Regions from separate parts of the Streptomyces sp. NEAU-YJ-81 genome, predicted to be linked through region 2. Evidence: riboswitches for the same ligand, from Rfam matches in the RefSeq annotation. Region 2 holds a riboswitch; each other region holds the start of a gene.
What was found. A riboswitch is a leader RNA that binds a small molecule or an ion and turns the genes downstream of it on or off. The one in region 2 is predicted to bind cobalamin.
Positions count from the first base shown of each region.

Region 1 (3,264 bases), on a different contig from region 2:
CCAGGGTGGCGGTGGCGATGTCGGCCGTCCTCAATCTCGTCGGCGCGTTCCTGTCCGTGGAGGTGGCCAAGACCATCTCCGGCGGGATCATCGACGAGGACTCCGGTATCCGACCAGAAGTGATCTTCGCGGGGCTGGTCGGGGCGATCCTGTGGAATCTGGTGACCTGGCTCGCCGGGCTCCCCTCCAGCTCCTCGCACGCCCTGTTCGGCGGCCTGATCGGCGCCACCGTGGTCTCCGTCGGCCTGGACGGGGTCAACGGCGACGCGATCGTCATGAAGGTCCTGATCCCCGCCGTCGCCGCGCCGGTCGTGGCCGGCATCGCCACGGTGGCCGCCACCCGGCTCACCTACCGGCTCGGCCGCGGCCGCTCTTCGGAGGACACCGCGAAGGGCTACCGCGCGGGGCAGATCGCCTCGGCCGCCCTGGTCTCCCTGGCCCACGGCACCAACGACGCCCAGAAGACGATGGGCGTGATCACCCTGGCGCTGGTCACCGGGGGCGTGGTGGCACCCGACTCCGACCCGCCGCTGTGGGTCATCGTCTCGGCGGGCCTGGCCATCGCGCTCGGCACCTACCTGGGCGGCTGGCGCATCATCCGCACCATGGGCAAGGGCATCACCGACATCCAGCCGCCGCAGGGCTTCGCCGCCCAGACCGGCGCCGCGACCGTCATCCTGGCCTCCTCCCACATCGGCTTCGCGCTGTCCACCACCCAGGTCTGCTCCGGCGCCGTCATGGGTGCGGGTGTCGGCCGTAAGGGCGCGGTGGTGCGCTGGTCGACCGCCGGCCGCATGGTGCTCGCCTGGGTGCTGACCCTCCCGGCCGCGGGCCTGGTGGCGGGCGGCGCCGCGCTGCTGGCCGACCAGGGGAACGCGGGGGTCACGGCGGTGGCCGTGCTCGCCGTCCTGGCCTGCGGGGCGATCTGGGCGCTGTCGCGCCGCAAGCCCGTGGACCACACCAACGTCAACGAGGTCGGCGCACACGAGCCGGTGGGCGTCGTCACGGCCGCCCTGCGGTCCGTGGCCCCACCGCCCGCGGGTGCGAAGCCTTCCGCCCCCGAGAGCGCGGCGGAGACCGCCCCCGAGGGCGGCATCGCCGAGCACACGCCCGACCAGACCCCCACCCCCGCCGCCGCGAGCAGCACCTCCCGCTAAGGAGCCACGGAACATGAGCATCGACTGGGCGGCACTCGGCCAGGTCTTCGGCGTCAGCCTCGTGGTGACGGTCGGCATGGTGGGCGTCTTCACCCTGGGCATCCTCGGGACGTCCCGTAAGGCGGCGCCGGAGCAGGGCGGCGCGGCCGCCGTGTCCGGTGGCACGGTCGGCGCCTCCGCGCTCGCGCGCACCGGGGCGTACACCTGCTTCGCGCTGTGCGCCGCGGCCGTGGCGTACGGCATCTATCTGATCGTCGCCTGAGGCTCGCGTCCTCATCGACCCACCGGCCGCCGGATGGTGGCGCTGACCAGCGCCGACCGTCCGGCGGCCGCCTCGTGTGCGGCCGCGCCTGTGGGGCTCGGCACACTCGGGCGTCATGGGTCATATGCGAGTTGACGGCCATTCGCGGCCCATGGTGGACTTCCCGAGCCAAACGGCGGCAGGAGAGGAAGCCGGTGAGAATCCGGCGCGGTCCCGCCACTGTCACCGGGGAGCACTCTCCCATCGCCTGTATGGGGTCACGGCTCGACCGTACGGTTGCTTTCGTACGCGGGGCTGGAAGACCGGGAGGGGCGCGGATCCGGGAGCCAGGAGACTTTCACCGCCGGTGACGTCGAACCAGGGCGCGGACCCTGAGTGAGGACATACCGCCATGCCCGGCACTGCCACGCCGCCAGCCTCCTCTGTCCCCACTGGCTCTTCCGGCCTCTTCAGCCCACCCGGCCCCTTTGGTTACATGTCGTCGCGCCGAGGCGTGACGGCGGCCTGACGGATGCGTGCCGATCACGCCTCGTTCGCGTGCGGCGCGGCCCTCGGCTTCCTCGGTGATCTCGCCACGGGCGATCCGCGCCGCGGCCATCCGGTCGCCGCGTTCGGGCGCGCCGCCGCGGCCGCCGAGCGCCGGCTGTGGCGTGACCACCGCGGTTACGGGGCCCTGCACACCGCGTTGTGCGCGGGCGGCGCGGCCGCTGGTGCCGCGCTGCTGACCCGCGCCGTACGGGCCCTCGGCGGGCGCGGTGGCGCGGAGGTCGCGCTGACCGCCGCCGCCACCTGGGCCGTGCTGGGCGGTACGACGCTGGGCCGTGAGGCACGGGCCGTCGGCGGCGCCCTGGCCGCGGGGGACCTGGAGGTCGCCCGGGAGCGGCTGCCGCATCTGTGCGGGCGCGATCCGCAGGCGCTGGACGGGCCGCAGATCGCCCGCGCGGTCGTCGAATCGGTCGCCGAGAACACCTCCGACGCCGTCGTGGGCGCGCTGGTGTGGGGGGCCGTGGGCGGCGTGCCGGGGCTCATCGGCTTCCGCGCCGTCAACACCCTGGACGCCATGGTGGGCCACAAGTCGCCGCGCTACCGGCGGTTCGGCTGGGCGGCGGCCCGTCTGGACGATGTGGTCGGCTGGCCCGGTGCGCGCCTTACGGCGGCCCTGGCGACACTCGCGGGCCCCGATCCGCGCGGTGCGCGGCGCGCCTGGCGGCGCGACGGCCGGCACCATCCGAGCCCCAACGCGGGCCCCGTGGAAGCGTCGTTCGCGGGCGCGCTCGGCGTACGGCTGGGCGGCACCCTCACGTACGGCGGCCGGGTCGAGCACCGGCCGGTGCTCAACTCCGGCGGGCGGCCGGTGGAGTCGGCCGACATCGAGCGGGCGATACGGCTGTCGCGGCGCGTCGGCGTCCTGGCGCTCGGGGTGTCCGTGGCGGCCCGGCCGGTCCTGAGGGCGTTGACGGGGCGGCTCCGGGCCGCTGGAAGGGGCGGCGGATGAGCGGGATACGCGGTACGGGCGGCACGGACGGTTCCGGGGCGCGGGGCGGGGGGCTGCTCGTCGCGGGCACGACCTCCGACGCGGGCAAGAGCGTGGTGACGGCCGGGATCTGCCGGTGGCTCGCCCGTAAGGGCGTCAGCGTGGCTCCCTTCAAGGCGCAGAACATGTCGCTCAACTCCTTCGTCACCCGGGAGGGGGCGGAGATCGGGCGGGCGCAGGCCATGCAGGCCGCCGCCGCGCGCGTCGAGCCGAGCGCGCTGATGAACCCGGTCCTGCTGAAGCCGGGCAGCGACCGCAGCAGCCAAGTGGTGCTGCTGGGCAAGCCGGTGGGCGAGCTGAGCGCGCGCGGG
Region 1 covers NZ_JAGFNO010000012.1:224,880-228,143, reverse strand. The annotation lists gene J5X86_RS25675 (inorganic phosphate transporter) at 1-1,157, shown strand, start outside; gene J5X86_RS25670 (hypothetical protein) at 1,171-1,419, shown strand; cobalamin riboswitch at 1,603-1,756, shown strand; gene J5X86_RS25665 (cobalamin biosynthesis protein) at 1,931-2,914, shown strand; gene J5X86_RS25660 (cobyric acid synthase) at 2,911-3,264, shown strand, end outside.
Region 1: another riboswitch for cobalamin. It lies ahead of J5X86_RS25665 (cobalamin biosynthesis protein); the one in region 2 lies ahead of J5X86_RS28270 ((2Fe-2S) ferredoxin domain-containing protein).

Region 2 (3,264 bases):
CCCCTGGCGGACCCGGCCGGGCGGCAGGTGGCGGGATGGCGGCCGGGCGGCCGTACCTCCGCGCTCTTCGGCCGGTTCAGCGCGGCCGTCGGACGGGTCCCGCTGCCCCGGCAAGCCGCGGACGACCCCGCTCCGGATGGGGGAGTGCGGGTCATGGAGGTCCCGGCGCTCGACGAAGAGGTGCTGACCGAGGCGGGTGCGGAGCACGCGACCGCGCTCGCCCTGGTCCATGACGACGACGAGGCCAACATCCACGCCGCCCTCCGCGCCCGCCGCCTCAACCCCCGCCTGCGGCTGGTGATCCGGCTCTACAACCGCAAGCTCGGCCAGCATCTGGAGGAACTCCTCGACGAGGCGGCGCGGGTCGCCGATCCCGGGATGGACGCGGCGGAGCTGGACGCCACCACCACCGTACTGTCGGACGCCGACACCGCGGCACCCGCGCTGGCGGCCACCGCCGTCGCGGGTACCAGCAAAGTGCTCCAGGCCGACGGGCTGCTGCTGCGCGCGGCCGAGCGCACCCCGCCCGGCCCCGACGAGGTGGCCCGCCCGGGGCTGTGCACCCTCGCCCTGCTCTCGTCCACCACCAGCGACCCCGGCGGCAGCGAGGGCTCCGACAGCAGCGGGGACGAAGGTCCCAAGCTGCTGCCCGGAGACGAGGAGGTGGCCGCCGCCACCGGACGCGACACGGTGGTGCTCGAGGCCGTCTCCGCCACCGGCCCACCGCTGCCGCCACGGCGGCTCGGCACCCGCAGACTGCCCCTCGCCTCGCTGTTCTCCCGCCGGCTGCGCTGGTCCGTCGCCGGAATGGCGATCGCCGTGCTCGCCCTCACCATCGCCTCCTGGCAGCTCACCGGAGCCGGTCTGCTCCGCGCCGCCTACCTCACGGTGCTGGACGTGCTGGCCATCGACGACCCGGCGCTCGACGAGCCCACCGGACGCAAGGTCCTCCAACTGCTGTCCGGGCTGACCGGACTGCTCATGCTGCCCGTCCTGGTGGCCGCCGCGCTCGAGGCACTGGGCACCTTCCGTACCGCCTCCGCGCTGCGCCGCCCTCCGCGCGGCCTCTCCGGCCACGTCGTGCTGCTCGGGCTCGGCAAGGTCGGCACCCGGGTCCTGGCCAGACTCCGGGAGATGGACATCCCCGTGGTGTGCGTGGAAGAGGACCCCGGGGCGCGCGGCATCCCGCTGGCCCGCAGGCTGGGAGTGCCGACGGTGATCGGTGATGTCACTCAGGAGGGCGTCCTGGAGGCCGCCAAGATCCAGCGGGCACGCTCCCTGCTCGCCCTGACCAGCGTCGACACCACCAACCTGGAGGCGACGCTGTACGCCCGCTCGGTCAAGCCCCGGCTGCGGGTGGCGCTGCGCCTGTACGACGACCGCTTCGCCACCGCCGTCTACCGCACGCTGCGCGCGGCCCATCCGCGGGCCCTCACCCGCAGCCGCAGCGTCTCCAGCCTGGCGGCCCCGGCGTTCGCCGGAGCGATGATGGGACGTCAGATCCTCGGCGCCATACCGGTCGAGCGCAGGGTGCTGCTCTTCGCCGCCCTGCATGTCGCCGGGCATCCGCAACTGGAGGGGCGTACCGTCGCCGAGGCGTTCGCGCCGGGCGCCTGGCGGGTGATCGCACTGGACGCGGCGGAACCCGCCGACCGGCAACGCGACCTCGCCGCGGCGCCTCCTTACGACGGCGCCACCCAGGCGCCCTCCCTGGTATGGGATCTGCACCCCGGCTATGTCCTGCGGCCGCACGACCGCGTGGTGCTGGCGGCCACCCGCCAGGGCCTGGGCGAAATCCTCGCGGAGGCGGCGGCCCGCCGCAACTGACGTCGAGCCGCCCACGGCGCTCGCGGGAGCGGGGGCCACGTGGTGTGGCGGTGCCCGGGATGCGATGATGCCGGGCGACAAAGGCGACGGCGGAACGAGGAAGCCGGTGTGAATCCGGCGCGGTGCCGCCACTGTGATCGGCGAGCGGATCCCGAACAGGTCACTGCCCGTACGCGCGGGTGGGAAGGCCGGGACGAGCATCGACCCGAGAGCCAGGAGACTCACGCGGTCGCCTCCTCGACGGGGTGTGTCGATGTGCGGCTCCGCCGCGTGGGGGGCGGACTTCCCCGGAGGAGGGTGATGCGGCATGCCTGTCAGGCCGACCGACCCGGTGCCATGCCGGGTGACCGTATGCCGGGACTGCTGTTGCGGCAGCCCCAAGGTGACCGGAATCGACCATGCGGCACAGCTCGCACGGCTCGGTGAGGAGGCGCCCGTACGCGTTTCCGAGTGTCTGGACGTCTGCGATCAGGCCAATGTGATCGTGGTGCAGCCGTCGGCGGCCGGACGTGCCGCCGGGGGCAGGCCGGTGTGGCTCGGCCTGGTCAACGACCCGGAGGCGACAGAGGACGTCGTGGCCTGGGTCACCGCGGGCGGCCCCGGCGTGGCGCCGCTGCCCGACATCCTCGATCTGTACGCCTTCTCGCCACGGCGGCGCGCCTCGCCCGAGCCGTCATCCGGCGGGCGCTGACCGGCCGAAGTGCCCTACGGCTTCGGGGAGTTGCTCATTGGGAGCAGGAGTCTGGCGGCCCCGCACCCTGTGGGCTACCGTCGGTAACACGTTGCCGTCGCGGCAACCCCCTTCGCATCTCCCGCACCCTCCGAACCCCCTTCCGGAAGGCAGCCCATGGAGAACTCCACAGAGAATGCCGCCTCGCTTGCCGGGATCAGCCGCCGCCGCGCCCTGACGGCGGCGGGCGGTGTGCTCGCCGGCGCCGCGCTCGCCCAGGCGGCGGGTCCGGCCTTCGCCGCCTCCGGGGCGTCCTCGGAAGCGGACGCCATCGTGGTCGGCGGCGGGCTCGCCGGGCTGGTCGCCACGGCGGAACTGACGGCCGCGGGACGCAAGGTGCTCCTCCTCGACCAGGAGCCCGAGAGCAACCTCGGCGGCCAGGCGTTCTGGTCCTTCGGCGGCCTGTTCTTCGTCGACTCCGAGGAACAGCGGTTGATGGGCATCAAGGACTCCCACGAACTGGCCTGGCAGGACTGGCTCGGCACGGCCGGCTTCGACCGCGGCGTCTCCGATCCCGGCGGCCAGGACTACTGGGCCCGCAAATGGGCCGAGGCGTACGTGGACTTCGCGGCCGGGGAGAAGCGGTCCTGGCTGCACGGGCTCGGCGTGCAGTGGTTCCCGATCGTCGGCTGGGCCGAGCGCGGCGGCGGCCTCGCGGACGGGCACGGCAACTCGGTGCCGCGCTTCCACGTCACCTGGGGCACCGG
Region 2 covers NZ_JAGFNO010000015.1:88,642-91,905, forward strand. The annotation lists gene J5X86_RS28265 (NAD-binding protein) at 1-1,827, shown strand, start outside; cobalamin riboswitch at 1,921-2,050, shown strand; gene J5X86_RS28270 ((2Fe-2S) ferredoxin domain-containing protein) at 2,135-2,518, shown strand; gene J5X86_RS28275 (FAD-binding dehydrogenase) at 2,675-3,264, shown strand, end outside.

Region 3 (3,264 bases), on a different contig from region 2:
CGTTCGTCGACTTCACAGGACCGGCCACCGCCGCCTACGCCGACCTGGGCTATCTCGACGCGGACGGCCCCGTGGTCGCGCTCACCGACACCGCCACCGCCCGTACGGCCATCGGCCGGATCGCGCGCGCCGCGCGCCAGGGCAATCCGTTCCTGGAGGTCGAGACCGCGGCCGCCGTCCATGAACTCCTCGTCGCCCTCCGCCGCGTCCGCGCCGACACCGGCGCCGACGGACATCCGGTGCTCCAGGCCCTGGCCCGGGACGCCTTCCAGCCGCTCTCGGTGACCGAACACGCCGCCCGGCACGGCATGACACCGGCCGAACTGCGCACCGCGGTACGCCGCGGCGCGGGGTGCAGCCCCAAGGACTACCTCCTCGGCATCCGGCTGGGCCGCGCCAAGGAACTCCTCGTCGGCACCGAACTGCCGGTGGCCGCCATCGCCCGCCGCGTCGGCTACGACGACCCCGCCTACTTCAGCAGACTGTTCGCCCGCCGAGTGGGCACCGCACCGGTCCACTTCCGCGAGCAGCAGTGCCGCTCGGTCCCCGGCGGCTTCACCGACCGCATCCCCGACCCCAGCCGTCCACCGACGATCCCGCTGTCCGCGCCGGCGGACGACGGTCGGCGCGGCGGCGGATGACCGGACGCGCGCCTTGGGCCGGCCGGACGGCTGCGGGGGCGGCTTCCGCCATTGGAGGGACGGTGGGCCGCGATTGCCCTACCAAAGGGGCACCATGCATGCGAAGCCGGTCATATCCGGCGGCAGATTCTCAGCAAGGAGTTCCCATGCGTATCCGGACCGCCCTGTCCACGCTCGCTCTCACCGCCGCGTCCCTCGCCGTCGGCGCGGGCGGCGCCATCGCGGACGACGCGCCCGATGTCACCGTCAACAACTCCAGCAGCACGGCCTACCCCGGCGTGTGCGCCAGCAACCAGTTCTCCTTCGTCACCGTCCCGGTCAATCTGGCGGGCGGGTCGGACTCCGGCGCGTGCTGACCCCCTGAGCTCGCTGATGGACGGGGTGCGGCCGGTGCACGGCCCGGGCGGCACCGGCCGTACCCTCGGCCATCGCGTGTCCCAATTCACCATCCCGAATACCGGACCGCCCCCTGCACACCGCCGGACGGCCCCGTAGGCTGGCTGGTGTAGCTGGTTCGCCCCGTCCGCCAGGCGGGATGCGTCGTAAGAGGGAACCCGGTGGGAATCCGGGACTGCCCCGCAGCGGTGAGCGGGAACGACCGCCGTCATACGCACTGGGTCCGGTGAGAGGGCCTGGGAAGCGACGGCCACTAGGTGTCCTCCTCCAAGAGGACGCGCCCGTGAGTCCGAAGACCTGCCATCTGCCCGCGTACGGACGACTCGTGCGCGGACATCTCGGTGACCTCGAGGGCGGGTCGGCGTACATACCAGGCAGTTGGCCACGCTTTTGCCGCGCGAGGCCGAAAGCCCGGTGTGTCACCCTTCGCGCTCTCCTCCCGTCGCCGGGATCTCAGGGATTCATCTCGCGAAGGAGATCTCCGTGACACCGAAGTCCGCAGCCGCGGCGGCACGGGCCACCGTGTACGGCTACCCCCGCCAGGGCCCCAACCGGGAACTGAAGAAGGCGATCGAGGGCTACTGGAAGGGCCGCGTCACCGCCGACGCGCTCAGGGCCACCGCCGCCCAACTGCGCAGCACCACCTGGCGGCAGCTTGCCGGGGCGGGTATCGACGAAGTTCCCACGGGTGACTTCTCGTACTACGACCACGTGCTGGACACCACCGTCATGGTCGGGGCGATCCCCGACCGCCACCGGGACGCCGTCGCCGCCGACCCGCTCGACGGCTACTTCGCCATGGCGCGGGGCACGCAGGACGTCGCGCCGCTGGAGATGACCAAGTGGTTCGACACCAACTACCACTACCTGGTTCCGGAGCTGGGTCCGGACACGGTGTTCGCGGCCGACTCCGCCAAGCAGGTCGCGGAGCTGAAGGAAGCCCTCGGCCTCGGTCTGGCGGCGCGGCCGGTCCTGGTCGGGCCCGTCACCTACCTCCTGCTCGCCAAGCCCGCCCCCGGCGCGCCCGCGGACTTCGAGCCGCTTACCCTCCTGGACCGCCTGCTTCCGGTGTACGCCGAGGTCCTGGCCGATCTGCGGGCGGCGGGTGCCGAGTGGGTGCAGCTCGATGAGCCCGCCCTGGTCCAGGACCGCACACCGGCCGAGCTGAACGCCGCCGGCCGCGCCTACCGCGATCTCGGCGCCCTCACCGACCGCCCGAAGCTGCTGGTCGCCTCGTACTTCGACCGCGTCGGCGAGGCCCTGCCCGTACTGGCCAAGGCCCCGGTCGAGGGGCTGGCGCTGGACTTCACGGAGGCCGCAGCCGCGAATCTGGACGCGCTGGCCGCCGTCGGCGGGCTGCCCCGCAAGCGGCTGATCGCCGGTGTCGTCAACGGCCGCAACATCTGGGTCAACGATCTGGAGAAGTCCCTGGCCAGGCTCGGCACCCTGCTGGGCCTTGCCGACCGGGTCGATGTGGCCGCCTCCTGCTCGCTGCTGCATGTCCCCCTCGACGCGGCGGCCGAGCGGGACATCGAACCGCAGATCCTGCACTGGCTGGCCTTCGCCCGGCAGAAGACCACGGAGATCGTCACCCTCGCCAAGGGCCTGGCCCGCGGCACCGACACGATCACCGCCGAACTGGCCGCGAACCGGGCCACCCTCGCCTCCCGCGCCAACTCCCCCATCACCCGCGACCCGGCCGTCCGCGCCCGCACCGGCGCGGTCACCGAGGCCGACGCCCGCCGCTCCCAGCCGTACGCCGAACGCGCCGCGGCCCAGCGCGCCCACCTCCGCCTGCCGCTGCTGCCGACCACCACCATCGGCTCCTTCCCGCAGACCGGCGAACTGCGCACCGCCCGCGCCGACCTGCGCGGGGGCCGGATCGACACGGCCGGGTACGAGGAGCGCATCAAGGCCGAGATCCAGGAGGTGATCTCCTTCCAGGAGAAGACCGGCCTGGATGTGCTGGTGCACGGCGAGGCCGAGCGCAACGACATGGTCCAGTACTTCGCCGAGCAGCTCACCGGCTATCTCGCCACGCAGCACGGCTGGGTGCAGTCCTACGGCACCCGCTACGTCCGCCCGCCGATCCTGGCCGGTGACATCTCGCGCCGCGAGCCGATGACGGTGCGCTGGACGGCCTACGCCCAGTCCCTCACCGACCGCCCGGTCAAGGGCATGCTCACCGGCCCGGTCACCATGCTCGCCTGGTCCTTCGTCCGCGACG
Region 3 covers NZ_JAGFNO010000005.1:398,841-402,104, reverse strand. The annotation lists gene J5X86_RS15440 (AraC family transcriptional regulator) at 1-641, shown strand, start outside; gene J5X86_RS15435 (hypothetical protein) at 788-997, shown strand; cobalamin riboswitch at 1,135-1,357, shown strand; gene metE (5-methyltetrahydropteroyltriglutamate--homocysteine S-methyltransferase) at 1,521-3,264, shown strand, end outside.
Region 3: another riboswitch for cobalamin. It lies ahead of metE (5-methyltetrahydropteroyltriglutamate--homocysteine S-methyltransferase); the one in region 2 lies ahead of J5X86_RS28270 ((2Fe-2S) ferredoxin domain-containing protein).